Regions from separate parts of the Nonomuraea sp. NPDC003709 genome, predicted to be linked through region 1. Evidence: riboswitches for the same ligand, from Rfam matches in the RefSeq annotation. Region 1 holds a riboswitch; each other region holds the start of a gene.

Region 1 (3,165 bases):
GCCGTGCACCGGCTCGAACATGCTCGGCGCGGACCGCTCGGGGTTGATGTTGCCGCTGGCGGCCAGGCCGATGCCGCCCGCGATGGCGGCGCCCAGGTCGGTGATGATGTCGCCGAACAGGTTGTCGGTGACGACCACGTCGAACCGCTCCGGCTGGCTCACGAAGAACATCGAGGCCGCGTCGATGTGGCAGTAGTCGGTCGTGACGTCGGGGTATTCCGCTGCCAGGCGGTTGACCGTGCGCTGCCACAGGTCACCGGCGAAGGTGAGGACGTTGGTCTTGTGGACGAGCGTCAGCTTCTTGCGCGGCCGCGTGACGGCCTTCTCGAACGCGTAGCGCACCACGCGCTCGACACCGTAGGCGGTGTTGAGCGACTCCTGAGTGGCGATCTCGTGCGGGGTGCCGCGCCGCATGGCGCCACCGGTGCCCGCGTAGAGGCCCTCGGTGCCCTCGCGGACGACGATCATGTCGATGTTCTCCGGCGGCGTGTCGGCCAGCGGGGTCTCCACGCCGGGGAACAGCTTGACCGGGCGCAGGTTGACGTAGTGGTCGAACTCGAAGCGGAGCCGCAGCAGCAGATCGCGCTCGAGGATGCCCGGCGGCACGCTGGGGTCGCCCACGGCGCCGAGCAGGATCGCGTCGTAGCCGCGCAGCTCTTCGAGCACGGCGTCGGGCAGCGTCTCGCCGGTACGGTGATAGCGTGCGGCTCCCAGGTCGTAGTGAGTGGGCTCGATCTTCGTGCCCACTGCCTCCAGGACCTTGAGCCCTTCGGCCACGACCTCGGTGCCGATCCCATCGCCGGGGATGACGGCCAGACGGATGTTACGCGACTCCATGGGCGGTACCTTACCGCGTCGTCTCGGCTGACGAACACTTCATCTCATCTTTCGGACGCCCCCTTTGTCCGGTATTGCGGTTCTTTGACCGTTTCGTTAAAGTCACCGACCAGCCTAATCCGCGCGCCGTTGCGTGGAGCCGGGGACCCACATTCCCCCTGGGGCGAGTCGGCACCCCCATGCCGTAGGGCTACTTCCAGGCCCGAGCCCGTCAGCTAACCCGGCCGGCCTTATGGAAGGACAGACCCCTGTCTCGAATCGCCATTGTCCTGGCGGCGGGCGCCGCCGGGCTCATGCTGGCCTCCCCAGCCCATGCCTCGGCCAAGATCGACGACCTCACCACCCTGACCGGCGGCCAGATCAAGGAAATCCAGGAGAAACAGGCTCCGAAGCCCGCCTGGAAGGTCGCCATCAAGTTCGCCATGAGCAAGCGCGGCACCCCGTACGTGTGGGGCGGCGCCAGCCCGAGCGGATACGACTGCTCCGGGCTCATGCTCAGGGCGTACGAGCACGCCGGAATCGAACTCCCCCGCACCGCCGCCGAACAGTACGGCGCGTTCACCAAGAAGATCGCCTGGAAGGACCTCGAACCCGGCGACCTGGTCTTCTTCCACGGCCTCGGGCATGTCGGGATGATCTCCCGGCCCGGCTACATGGTCCACTCGCCGCACACGGGTGACGTGGTCAAGGAAGAGCGCCTGACCTCCTGGCGCAGAGACTCCTTCGTGGGTGGCGTCCGCCCCGACCGCAAGGGCGTACGGCTCTGGTCCAAGCTCCAGAAGCAGCGCGACGAAACGCCCACCACCCTCACGGCCACCCTGTAGGAGGCCGCGGCGTCCGCCTCCCCACGCGACGGTCAGGGGAGGCGGGCGTCGAAGATGAGCTCCCAGGCGCGGGCCCTGGCGCGGGCCACCGCGCCCAGCAGGACGCCGCTGTCCCCCAGCGTGCTGGCCACCACCGACGGCCGCAGCGGGCCGAGCTCGGCGATGCGGGCCTCGATGGACTCCCCCAGGAGGTCCAGGTTGCGGCCCACGCCGCCGCTGAGCACGATCACCTCCGGATCCAGCACGGCGGCCACCGCAACCAGCAGGCCGCCGATGCGGCGCCCCTCGGCCTCCACCACCGAGCGGGCCACTCTGTCGCCGGAGGCGGCCGCGGCGAAGACCTTCTTGGCCGTCCGCAGGCTCAGGCCGGCGGCGCGGGCCGCGCGGACCACTCCGGGCGCGGCGGCGACCGCCTCCGTGGCGCCGTGGGCCAGGGCGTCACCGGCCGGCGGCGCCGGGTCCTCGGTCGCGGGCAGGTACGAGACCTCCCCCGCCGCTCCCCGGGCGCCCACGTACAGCTCACCATTGATCACGATGCCCATCCCGACGCCGGTGCCGACGGACACCAGCGCGAAGTTGGACTTGCCGCGCCCCGCCCCGTGCGTGTGCTCGCCGACGGCGGCCAGGTTGATGTCGTTCTCGATGACGAGGTCGACCTCCATCTCGGCGCGCAGGCGCTCGGCCAGGTCGGAGCCGGGCAGGTTGGGGGCGAACTCCAGGCGGCCGAGCTCCGGGTCGTACACGCCGGGCGTGCCGACGACGGCGCAGGCGATGTCGGGCCAGTCGACGACGGCCTCGGAGGCGGCGGCCCGGCACAGCTGTCCGACCAGGAGAGCCAGTTCGGCGGAGGTGAGGGCGGTGTTGCGCCCGTCCCTCCGGCCGGCGAATTTCCCGCGCAGGTCGGCGACGGCGACCCTGATCCAGTCACGCCCGATGTCGACGCCGGCGACGTGGGTGGCGGCGGCGTTGACGTCGTACAGGGACGTGACCGGCCCCGGGCGGCCGGAGACCTCGCCGACGAGGTGAACGAGCCCGTCCACCTCCAGCCCGGCCAGGGCCGCGGACACCGTGGGCTTCGACAGGCCGGTGATCTTGGCGAGGTCGGTGCGCGAGGCGGGGCCGTGCTCCTGAAGATGGTCGAGCAGGCGGCGCTCGTTCAGCACTCGCAGCATCCGCGGATTACCCAGGTCGCCCCGCATCTCACCCTCCTTGAGGAAACAGAGCCTAGCCAACGTGCCTGATAGTAAATTACCTTTCTTACCAAGCACAGGGGCGGCACATCCGGAAGGACGAAGTGCGATGCACCGAGCATGGCGATCAATCCCTGTCGCGGCGGTCCTCCTGGCCGCCGCCTGCGGAAACGCCGGGAACAGCACCGGAAACGGCACCGGCGCCACCACCACGACCACGCAGAACCAGGGCGGCAAGACGATCGCGCTGTTCCTGCCCGAGTCCAAGACCACCCGATACGAGGCGTTCGACCGCCCGCTGTTCGAGGCGAAGG
Region 2 (3,165 bases), on a different contig from region 1:
ACTTCCAGCAGTCCCTCGGCGTCAGCGCGACCGAGTCCGGGCTGAGGATCTACCCGATGACGCTGGCCATGGTCCTGGGCAGCGTCGTCATGGGCACGCTCATGTCCAGGACCAGGGTCTACAAGCCGTGGCTGGTCGCCTCCCCGTTCCTGCTCGTCGCGGGCGCCCTGCTCTGCCTGAACCTGACCGCGCAGACCAACGGGCTCCTGCTGGCCGGCTGGATGCTGCTGATCGGGCTGGGCATGGGCCCGATGCTGTCCGGCCTGACCGTGGCCTCCCAGCAGTCCGTCGAGCCGCAGTACATCGGCGTCGCCTCCGCGAACCTGACCTTCTTCCGCCAGATCGGCGGCTCCGTGGCGCTGGCCGTCGGCGGCACCCTCTACACCTCGACGGTCACGGCGGAGGCGCCCGTGCACGGCCTGGCCGCCGCGCACGCCTCCGCCGCGGCGGCGGTCATCCCGTCGCTGGGGGTGGCAGGGGCGCTGCTCGCTTTGATCGCGCTGGTGGTGATGCCGGCCAGGCGGCTGGAGGTGCCCGCCACGCCGCAGAACAGGGTTGAGGCCAGTTTCGCGTCATAAGCGGCGCCATGCGAAGCTGTGATAGTCCCCAACACCATGGAGGTCCTCATGGCGGAAACACCGGAGCCGGAAGTCAGCGAGACTCCCGAGGACGAGATGAAGCGCAAGTTCCGCGAGGCGCTGGAGCGCAAGCGTAACCAGCACGCGGACTCGAGCGCGGGTGGCAAGGGCGGCGACCCATCGAAGATCCACGGGGCGCACGGTCCGGCTGCGAGTAAAAGATCGTTCAGGCGCAAGAGCGGCGGCTGAGGCCGGGAATTTCAAGGGGGTACGGCAATGCCGTGCCCCCTTTCTCTATGCCGGGGGCAGGTAGATCTTTACACCGATTCATGACGAACTGTTTGTGTTTGTCCGGAATACGTGGTTAGAGTGATGCCCACTTACCAGCCGGTGGCGTGGACCACACAAGGGAACCAGCCGGCTGGCGCCTAATCCCGATCACTCGGGAGCCGGGGACCCACCTCCCTGGGGTGAATCCGACTTTGCGTCGGTAGGGCAACTCCACCGCCCGAACCCGTCAGCTAACCCGGTAGGCGAGATGGAGAGGACATATGCAGAACTTGAATGATCACGTAGAACACCCCTACAGCGTGATGACGGCCGCCCTCTGAGCGGTCCCTTCTCCAGGCTCGTTTCGCGCTCCGCGTAGCTCTCCCCCTGTCAGGTGCTTTCCCCTGCTACGCCCTTTTTCAAGCGAGCGCAATCTCCCTGCCCCCTCGCGAAGGACTGTACTTTTCATGTCTGCACGTTCTGGTTTGCGTACCCTCGCTCTGCTCACCGCCTCCACCGTCGGCGCGCTCACCATCGCCGGCACCGCGGCCCACGCCGACTCCAACACGGAAGAGAAGGTCCTGCTCAAGGGCTCGACCACTGCTTCGTACTTCTGGGACGACTCCTCCGGCCGCGCCGGGGACACCGGCCTGCCCGCCAGCGGCAAGCCCATGCAGAAAGGTATGGCCGCCAGCCCGAGCTGGCCGCTCATGACCGAGGGATACGTGATTCACGACGGCAAGAAGCTGCCCTTCTTCGTCGGCGACCGCGGCCCGGGCGTGCCCTCCAACAACGGCGTCATGCTCGACCTGGACGGCAAGACGTTCGCGGAGCTGACCGGCGGCTCGTTCAACATGGAGACGCTCGGCGTCGACGGCGTCGGCGGCCAGGGGCACATCAAGGTCGACTACGTCATCACCAAGTGGGGCAACGGTCCCGGCAAGAAGAACTACCCGGTCCCGTTCTCGACCGGCGCCTGGTCCGAGCGCGACGACAACCCGGCCGAGCCCCCGGCGGCCGGTGCGGCCGTGCCGCCGCCGGCGCGCGAGGCCGGAGAGTGGAGCGCCAGCACGGGCGCCGTCGTGGCCAGCGCCGTGGCCGCGGTGGGCGGCGGCGTGGTGCTCGCCAGCGACCGCGTTCGCAATCTTCTCAAGGGCTGAACTTTACGGACCTGGACCAGAATGTCATTCTGGTCCTCGTGACCACCCGCGTAGCCGCGAACGGCATCGAAATCGCCTACGAGAGCTTCGGCTCGCACGAGGGGCGCCCCCTGCTCCTCATCATGGGGCTCGGCGCGCAGCTCATCCACTGGGATGAAGGGCTCTGCGCGCTGCTGGCGGACCAGGGACACCACGTCGTACGGTTCGACAACCGCGACGCCGGTCTCTCCACACACTTCCACGACAAGGGCGTTCCCGCGATGGGGGCGCCCTCGCCGTATCTGCTGGACGACCTGGCCGACGACTCGGCGGGACTCATGGACGCGCTGGGCTGGCCGGCCGCCCACGTGGTCGGAGCGTCGATGGGCGGCATGATCGCCCAGGCGCTGGCCATCCGCCACCCGGACCGGGTGCTGACCCTGACCTCGATCATGTCCACCCCCGGCCCCTCGGCGGCCCCGCCCACCGAGGCCGCGCTCGCCACCCTCATGGCCGCGCCTCCCGCCGACCGCGAAGCGGTCCAGGCCCAGGCGGTGCTGACCTGGTCGGTCATCGGCTCGCCCGGATACGAGCTGGACCGCGAGCGGATCACCCTGCTGGCCGGACTCGCGTTCGACCGCTGCTTCGACCCCGGCGGGACGGCCCGGCAGCTCGCCGCCATCATGGCCTCGGGCGACCGCACGGCAGGGCTCGCCGGGGTGCGGGTGCCCACGCTGGTGCTGCACGGGGAGGCGGACCAGCTCGTCCCGGTCGCGGGCGGCCAGGCCACGGCCGCGGCCGTCCCGGGCGCCCGGCTGGTGACCTACCCGGGCATGGGCCACGACCTGCCGCGCATGCTCTGGCCGTCCGTCGTGGCCGAGATCAGCAAGCTCACCGCTCCCTAGCCGAAGTGGGCACGGGTCTCCGCGAACGCCTGGTCCGTGCCCTCCAGCGCCCTGGCCACGTCGGCCTCCGTGTGCGCGGCCGACATGAACCAGTTGTGCCACGGGTGCAGGTAGACCCCGTGCCGCAGGCAGGCGTCGCTCCACCACATCGCGACGGAGAGGTCGGCGTCCCCGTCGAAGCTGAGCCACGGGATCGTGACGGGTCCCGTCTGGTTCACCACGAACCCGTGGGACTTGGCCTGCGCGTAAAGCCCCTCACGGAGCTGCGTGCCC
Region 3 (3,165 bases), on a different contig from region 1:
GCCTCGACCATCGGCCGGGAGAAGGACGTCAACCCGGTGCTGCGGATGGAGGCCGACGACTTCGTCACCCACATCCTGGAAGGGCTGGACGCCTACCCCGCCTATTACGCCCACATGGGCGCGCGCAACGCCGCCGGCGCGGAGCCGATCGACCTGACCCCGGCGCGGCCGGCCGACAGCGCTGAGCTGCTGGCTCGCCTGCGGGCGGGCGAATGGGTGGTGGACCTGCGCTCACGCAAGGCGTTCGCGGACCGGCACCTGGCCGGCACGCTCAGCTTCGGCCTGGACGGGCCGATGGCGACCTGGCTGGGCTGGCTGGCCCCGTGGGACATGCCGCTCACGCTGCTCGGCGAGTCGGCCGAACAGGTCGCCGCCGCCCAGCGCGAACTGGCCCGCATCGGCATAGACCGCCCGGCCGCCGCCTCGACCGGCACCGTCGAACAGTGGGCCGGACACGACCCGGGCCTGATCGCCGAGCTGACCACCGCGACCTTCGCCGACCTGGCCGCCGCCCGCGCGAGCGAACCGGCCATCTCCCGCGCGGGGGAACCGGTCGGCGGCCCGACCGTCCTGGACGTGCGGATGGGCAACGAATGGCGGGCCGGTCACGTGGCCGGCGCCGTGCACATCCCGCTGCCGGAGCTGCCGGAGCGCCTGGCCGAGGTGCCGGCGGGAACGGTGTGGGTGCACTGCGGCACCGGCTACCGGGCCGCGGCGGCCGCGAGCCTGCTGGCCCGCAGCGGCCGTCAGGTGGTCCACATCGACGACGCCTACTCCCGGGCCGCCGACGCCGGCCTGCCCATCACCACCCCCGACGAGACCCCCTCTTGACCACCCTCGGCCCCGGCGACACCGGGACGCCTGCCCGGATCCGGTGACCCGCCGGGGCCGATCGACGTGCGGACTCCCGGAGAGTTGGAGTCCGCCCGCCTGCCCGGCTCCCGCGTGCCCGACGGCGCCGCGGACGTCAAAGGACAGGGCTGGAGTCACGATTACCCGCAGAACGGCGTTTGGTCACAATGGCAACGCATGAATGGTCTGTCCCACCCGTGCCGAGATCATAAAGGCCCGCAAGCGACCCCCCCGATTTTTTGCCAAGCACCAGAATCCCTACAGGCACGGCATTTCAGCGCCGCCCAGTCGCCGACACCCGCGAATCAGATTTGCACTACTTGCACCATCTATGGATATATGTCTATCTTTTGCCTAGTTGCGGCACGGATGTGGCGCCCTTTCGCCGCATCGTTGCCGCTTCGTTGACCGGACCGCGCGCTGCCCGAAGAAGCCCTTCGGGGACAGCGTCCGGCCGCCGAATCCGCACCTCGCGGAACCGGGGACCCACGTTCTTGGGGTGAATCGGACGCCAGCCCAGGCTGCGCCATGTAGGGCACTTCCAGGCCCGAACCCGTCAGCTAACCCGGTAGGCGGTATGGAAGCAAGGAGTCAATGCCTCATGTCCAAGCCCCGGCTTGCCACCATCGCCTGCATCCTCAAGAATCACCGCGATCTCCTCACCAAATACCTCAGCTTCGCCGTCGCCGTCGCGATCCTCGCCGCAACCGCCGCCATCACCACCTTCGCATTCGCATCGCCCACCGAGCAGAGCCCGGCGCAGGCGACTCGCCATGGAGCCGGACCCCTCATCTACGGCCTGGACATCTCCAATTACGAGCCCCTGTACGACTGGAATGCCAGCCCGGCCAAGTTCGGCATCATCAAAGCCACAGAAGGCACGTCCTTCCGCGACGCCTCATTCGCCAGGCACTGGCGCGAGCTGGGCAAGAAGGGCATCGTGCGCGGGGCGTACCACTACGGCCATCCCCGCAACAATCCCATCGCGGAGGCCGAGCACTTCCTGTCCGTGGTGAACTCGCAGCCCGCCAAGGCCGGCGACCTGCTGGTCCTTGACCTGGAGACCGCGAACGGCAGATCCGTCGCCGAGGTCAACGCCTGGGCCAAGACGTGGCTGTCGTACGTGAAGGACCAGACGGGGATCACCCCGATGTTCTACAGCGGCTGGAACTTCGCCAACAAGTACGGCAAGGGCCTGTCCGAGTACCCGCTGTGGGTCGCCCACTACAGCAAGGCCAAGGGGGCCATCACCCCGCCCGCCGACTGGAAGTCCTGGGCCATCCACCAGTACTCCGAGTCCCCTGTCGACCAGAACGTCTCCGCGCTGACCGCCGACCAGTTGCGCGGCCTGGGCCGCCCCACGGCCTGAGCCCACCCGGCGGGTCCGCACCGCGATCGGGTTGCTCCCAGGTGAACGCCGCCCCGCGTGCTCCTCTCGGCCCGGAGGAGCACGCGGTGGACGCCGGTCACGGATGGCACCGGTGAAGGCCGCCTCGGACAACGGCTCAGCGGACCCCGGCAGTCTTGCCCAATGCAAATCTTGCACAATGCCATGAACACTCCCGCACCCTCCCGCGTATCCCTCAGTGACCGGCGCCACTCACGAAGGCCGCGTCCAAGGGACCGGAAGGGGATGACGGCGTATGCGACTCCTCGACAGCCGTCGCGCTCTCATCAGTTGCGGCATTGCCGCCCTCTGCACTCTGACCGCCTGCGCCGGCTACACGCCGACGCCCGTCTCTGACACCGCCGGCCTGAGCACCGAGCCGACCGCCGTCGAGACAGGACCGACCGACGCACCCACCGTCCAACCCGTGGAGGACGAGCCGGAGGCCCGCACCCGGCAGACCAAGTGGGGACCGCTGTCCGAGGCCGACCAGGAGCTCATCAAGAAGGTCCGGCTCGCCAGCCTGTGGGAGATGCCCATGGCCCAGGACGCGATACAGCGCGCCAACAGCGCCCGCGTCCGCCAGGTCAGCAAGGAGATCGCGGCTCAGCACGACATGCTCGACGGGCAGGTTCGCGACGTGGCCGCCAAGCTGAAGGTCAAACTGCCGGTGAAGCCCACGCCTCAGCAGCAGGACTGGATGACAGATATTTCCGGCAGGTCCGGATCCGCCTATGACAAGACGTACGTCAAATGGCTGCGGCTGGCGCACGGACAGATCTTCACCCTGATCGGCACGGTACGCGGCACCACGCAGAACACCCTGGTCCGGCGCTTCTCCGAACAGGCCAACGCCGCGGTGCTCAACCACCAGCGCCTCCTGGAGAGCACCGGCCTGACCACACCCGAGAGCTTCCCCACCCCGT
Region 4 (3,165 bases), on a different contig from region 1:
GACCCGTTCCGTCTGGTTTGCTGCTGCGCAGGCTGGGCCGGGCCTAGATTACCTGCACCCCTTACGTGCGGATTTGCCGCGCTGCGCCAGGGATATTACGAATTGGGCGGATAACGTGTGACCTCACCCGCCACTTCTGTACTATTCGCCCCAGATATCATCCCTGGGAGGCGACACAGTGAGGTTTGGCAGGGTGCCGGTGGCCGCGGGTCTCGCGTTCGGGCTGGTCCTGTCCCCCATGGGAGCCGCCGTCGCTGATCCCCGGCCCACCCTCGGACAGGCCAAGGCCAAGCTCGACAAGCTCAACGACAAGGCCGACAAGGTCGTCGACCGCTTCAACACGGCCACCGAGCGGTACAAGGCCGCCAAGGGCGCCTACACCAAGCTGAACGACCGCTACAAGACCAAGCTGGCGACGGTCGCGGACCTGCGCGCCCAGGTGATCGGCATGGCCGTCGACAGCTACAAGCTCGGCACCGACGTGACCTCCCTGCCCGGCCTGGTGAGCGCGGACCGCCCCGACGACTTCCTGATGAGCCTGGCGCTGGCCGGGCAGCTCTCGCGGGAGCGGGCGGAGAAGCTGGCCGCGTTCGACCGGGAGAACCGCGGGCTGAAGGTCGAACGCGACAAGGCGGAAGAGGCGCTGGAGGCGGCCGACCGGGAACGGGACGGGGTCGAGAAGGAGCGTTCGGAGATCATGAAGCTGATCTCCGAGCAGAAGAAGCTCCTGAAGAAGCTGGGCGCCTACAACCCCGGCAACCCGAACAGCGTCGGCATCCAGTACACGGGCCCGGCCTCGGGCAACGCCGCCGCCGTCCTGCGCTTCGCCTTCGCCCAGGTGGGCAAGCCGTACGTGTTCGGCGGGACGGGTCCGGGCGGCTGGGACTGCTCCGGCCTGACCCAGGCGTCGTGGCGCGCCGCGGGCGTGTCGCTGCCGCGCACGACCTGGCAGCAGTGGGCCTGGGGTGCGAGCCGCAAGGTCTCACTGAGCGCCCTCCAGCCGGGGGACCTCATCTTCAGCTCGAGCTTGGGTCACGTCAGTATCTACGCCGGCGACGGGAGAATCGTTCACGCGCCGCAGACGGGCGACGTGGTCAAGGTCGTCAAACTCTCGGCGTACGGCGGCCGCCTCGTGGGCGCCATCCGCCCGTAGCTACGACGCCGGATCGTTGATCGCATCAGCCGAACGAGGTTCGGCCGATGGGCGATGGGAACGATCCAGCGTGCCTGACGAGTCACAACAAGTGTGACAAACGCGACATTTGGGGCCTGACAAACGGGCGCGAAAACAAATGTGAGCAGCGTCACATTTTGGTAACGGAACCTGGTGTTCCAGCAGGGATTTCCCTCCTTACTGACTCCACTATCTGATCTTTACAAGCGGTGTTCCGCTTTGCCGATCCTTGACCCTTCGGCGTAGCTTCTGGCGACGTCGCGGTGAACAAGCCATGTCCCCCGCGAACCCGCACCGGTCTATCCCGGTGTGAGACAGATAAAGATCCGCTGGTCAACCGCCCAAATGTCCCCATATCAACACATTGGTCGGGACGGTTGGCCTGCCGAATCCGTGCAGCCAGGAGGCACGGAGCCGGGGACCCAGCGATCCCAGTTCCCCAGGGATCAGGGGGTGAATCGGCGCGCACATCGCGCCGTAGGGCGACTTCCAGGCCCGAATCCGTCAGCTAACCCGGTAGGCATTCGTGGAAGAGTCAAGGAGAAATCCTGTCTACCTCCCTGCATAACCCCCGTCTGTCCCGCATTGCCCTGAGTGGCGTAGCGCTCACGATGACCGTGACGGCCGGAGGTGCGATCCTCCATGCCCCAACGGCTCAGGCGGCCACGACCGATTCGGCTTCGACGACCAAGGCGGCCGCAACCGCCGGAACCTCGAAGACGACCTCGGCCGCGGCGCTGAGGGCGGCCAAGGTCGCCCGTCAGAAGGCGAAGGCCAGCAAGGCCGTCGCCGTGGCCAAGAACCAGGTCGGTGACCCGTACCGGTACGGAGGCACAGGCCCTGGTTCGTTCGACTGCTCCGGCCTCGTCCAGTACGCCTGGAAGAAGGCCGGGGTGAAGCTCCCACGCGTGGCGGCCAGCCAGTTCGCCCGCACCAGGAACAAGGTCTCGTGGCGGAACCTCCGGCCCGGCGACCTGATGTTCTTCAGGGGGCTCGGCCACGTGGGCATGTACGTCGGCAAGGGCAAGATGGTCCACTCGCCTCGGACAGGCGAACGGGTACGCATCGACAAGCTGAGTGAATGGCGGCGGGCGTCGTTCGTCGGCGCTGTTCGTCCCGGCATGTGAAGAAGCCCCGCCCGGCTCCTCCGGGCGGGGCTCTCCCATTGTTACTTTCATTTTTTTACGGCGGAGCACGGGCGGCACCACCCGCCGCACCTGGCTGAGGGCCTCCAGGAAGACGCCCGCTGACCCGCACAACGCACCCACCGCCACGGCGCCCCCTCAAAACAGCCACCCCACCCACCCACACCGCCCGCCTCCCGGCCTCGCGCACGTGGCCCCACAGGCCCACAGCCGCTCGGCTCACGGGTCACGGCTCACGGGCCAGGCTCCCCGTCCTCTGGCGCGCAGCCACCGCATGCGGTGCGGGTGGACGGCTCTCACGGGCGCGCGGTTCGGGGTGCGGAGTGGCCGGTCATGGGTCGGCGGGCGGCTACGATCGGGCATCGTGTCAGGGCAGGTGAGTCGGCGGGCCGCGATCGTCTCCGTCCTGCTTCTCGCCGTCGCCCCCGGCAGCGCCCCCACCCCCGATTCCCCCATCCTTCCCGCCGGAGTCCGCGGCCTGTGGGGTGACGGCGAGGTCGTGGCCCGTGGGGCGCGGTCCGTGGTCGTCGGCCGGCACACCGCACCCGCCGAGCTCGGCGACGTCGCACGGAGGGCTGATCGGGCGGGGCAGCGGGTGTCGGCCGTGCTCGGAAGGTCAGTACGACCGCTCGTAGTCGTTCCCTCGTCCGCCGCCGAGGCGGCCGGGCTGGCCGGGGTGGGGCGGGTCGACGGGCTGGCGGCGGTGGCCGATCGCGGGCGTGTGATCATCGTCCCCGAGTTCTTCGCCAGGCTGAACTCCACCGGCAAGGACGTCGTACTCACCCACGAGCTCACCCACGTCGTCGCCGGCACCAACCGCCTGCCCCCATGGCTCTATGAGGGGTT

Evidence for each region. A riboswitch is a leader RNA that binds a small molecule or an ion and turns the genes downstream of it on or off. The one in region 1 is predicted to bind cyclic di-AMP.
Region 2: linked by a shared signal. The riboswitch ahead of ABZX61_RS29975 (hypothetical protein) and the one ahead of ABZX61_RS55810 (C40 family peptidase) in region 1 are both predicted to bind cyclic di-AMP.
Region 3: linked by a shared signal. The riboswitch ahead of ABZX61_RS31960 (GH25 family lysozyme) and the one ahead of ABZX61_RS55810 (C40 family peptidase) in region 1 are both predicted to bind cyclic di-AMP.
Region 4: linked by a shared signal. The riboswitch ahead of ABZX61_RS04760 (C40 family peptidase) and the one ahead of ABZX61_RS55810 (C40 family peptidase) in region 1 are both predicted to bind cyclic di-AMP.

What each region holds. Positions count from the first base shown of each region.
Region 1 is NZ_JBEXMW010000031.1:33,970-37,134, reverse strand. It holds gene ABZX61_RS55815 (3-isopropylmalate dehydrogenase) at 1-837, opposite strand, end outside; cyclic di-AMP (ydaO/yuaA leader) riboswitch at 939-1,082, shown strand; gene ABZX61_RS55810 (C40 family peptidase) at 1,131-1,661, shown strand; gene ABZX61_RS55805 (ROK family transcriptional regulator) at 1,694-2,860, opposite strand; gene ABZX61_RS55800 (sugar ABC transporter substrate-binding protein) at 2,961-3,165, shown strand, end outside.
Region 2 is NZ_JBEXMW010000010.1:240,525-243,689, reverse strand. It holds gene ABZX61_RS29985 (MDR family MFS transporter) at 1-578, shown strand, start outside; gene ABZX61_RS29980 (DUF5302 domain-containing protein) at 627-827, shown strand; cyclic di-AMP (ydaO/yuaA leader) riboswitch at 994-1,129, shown strand; partial or broken gene ABZX61_RS29975 (hypothetical protein) at 1,430-1,795, shown strand; gene ABZX61_RS29970 (alpha/beta fold hydrolase) at 2,047-2,892, shown strand; gene ABZX61_RS29965 (aminotransferase class III-fold pyridoxal phosphate-dependent enzyme) at 2,889-3,165, opposite strand, start outside.
Region 3 is NZ_JBEXMW010000011.1:275,030-278,194, forward strand. It holds gene ABZX61_RS31955 (MBL fold metallo-hydrolase) at 1-831, shown strand, start outside; cyclic di-AMP (ydaO/yuaA leader) riboswitch at 1,298-1,442, shown strand; gene ABZX61_RS31960 (GH25 family lysozyme) at 1,454-2,221, shown strand; gene ABZX61_RS31965 (DUF4142 domain-containing protein) at 2,496-3,165, shown strand, end outside.
Region 4 is NZ_JBEXMW010000002.1:66,337-69,501, forward strand. It holds gene ABZX61_RS04750 (NYN domain-containing protein) at 1-47, shown strand, start outside; gene ABZX61_RS04755 (NlpC/P60 family protein) at 179-1,153, shown strand; cyclic di-AMP (ydaO/yuaA leader) riboswitch at 1,548-1,712, shown strand; gene ABZX61_RS04760 (C40 family peptidase) at 1,786-2,301, shown strand; gene ABZX61_RS04765 (hypothetical protein) at 2,684-3,165, shown strand, end outside.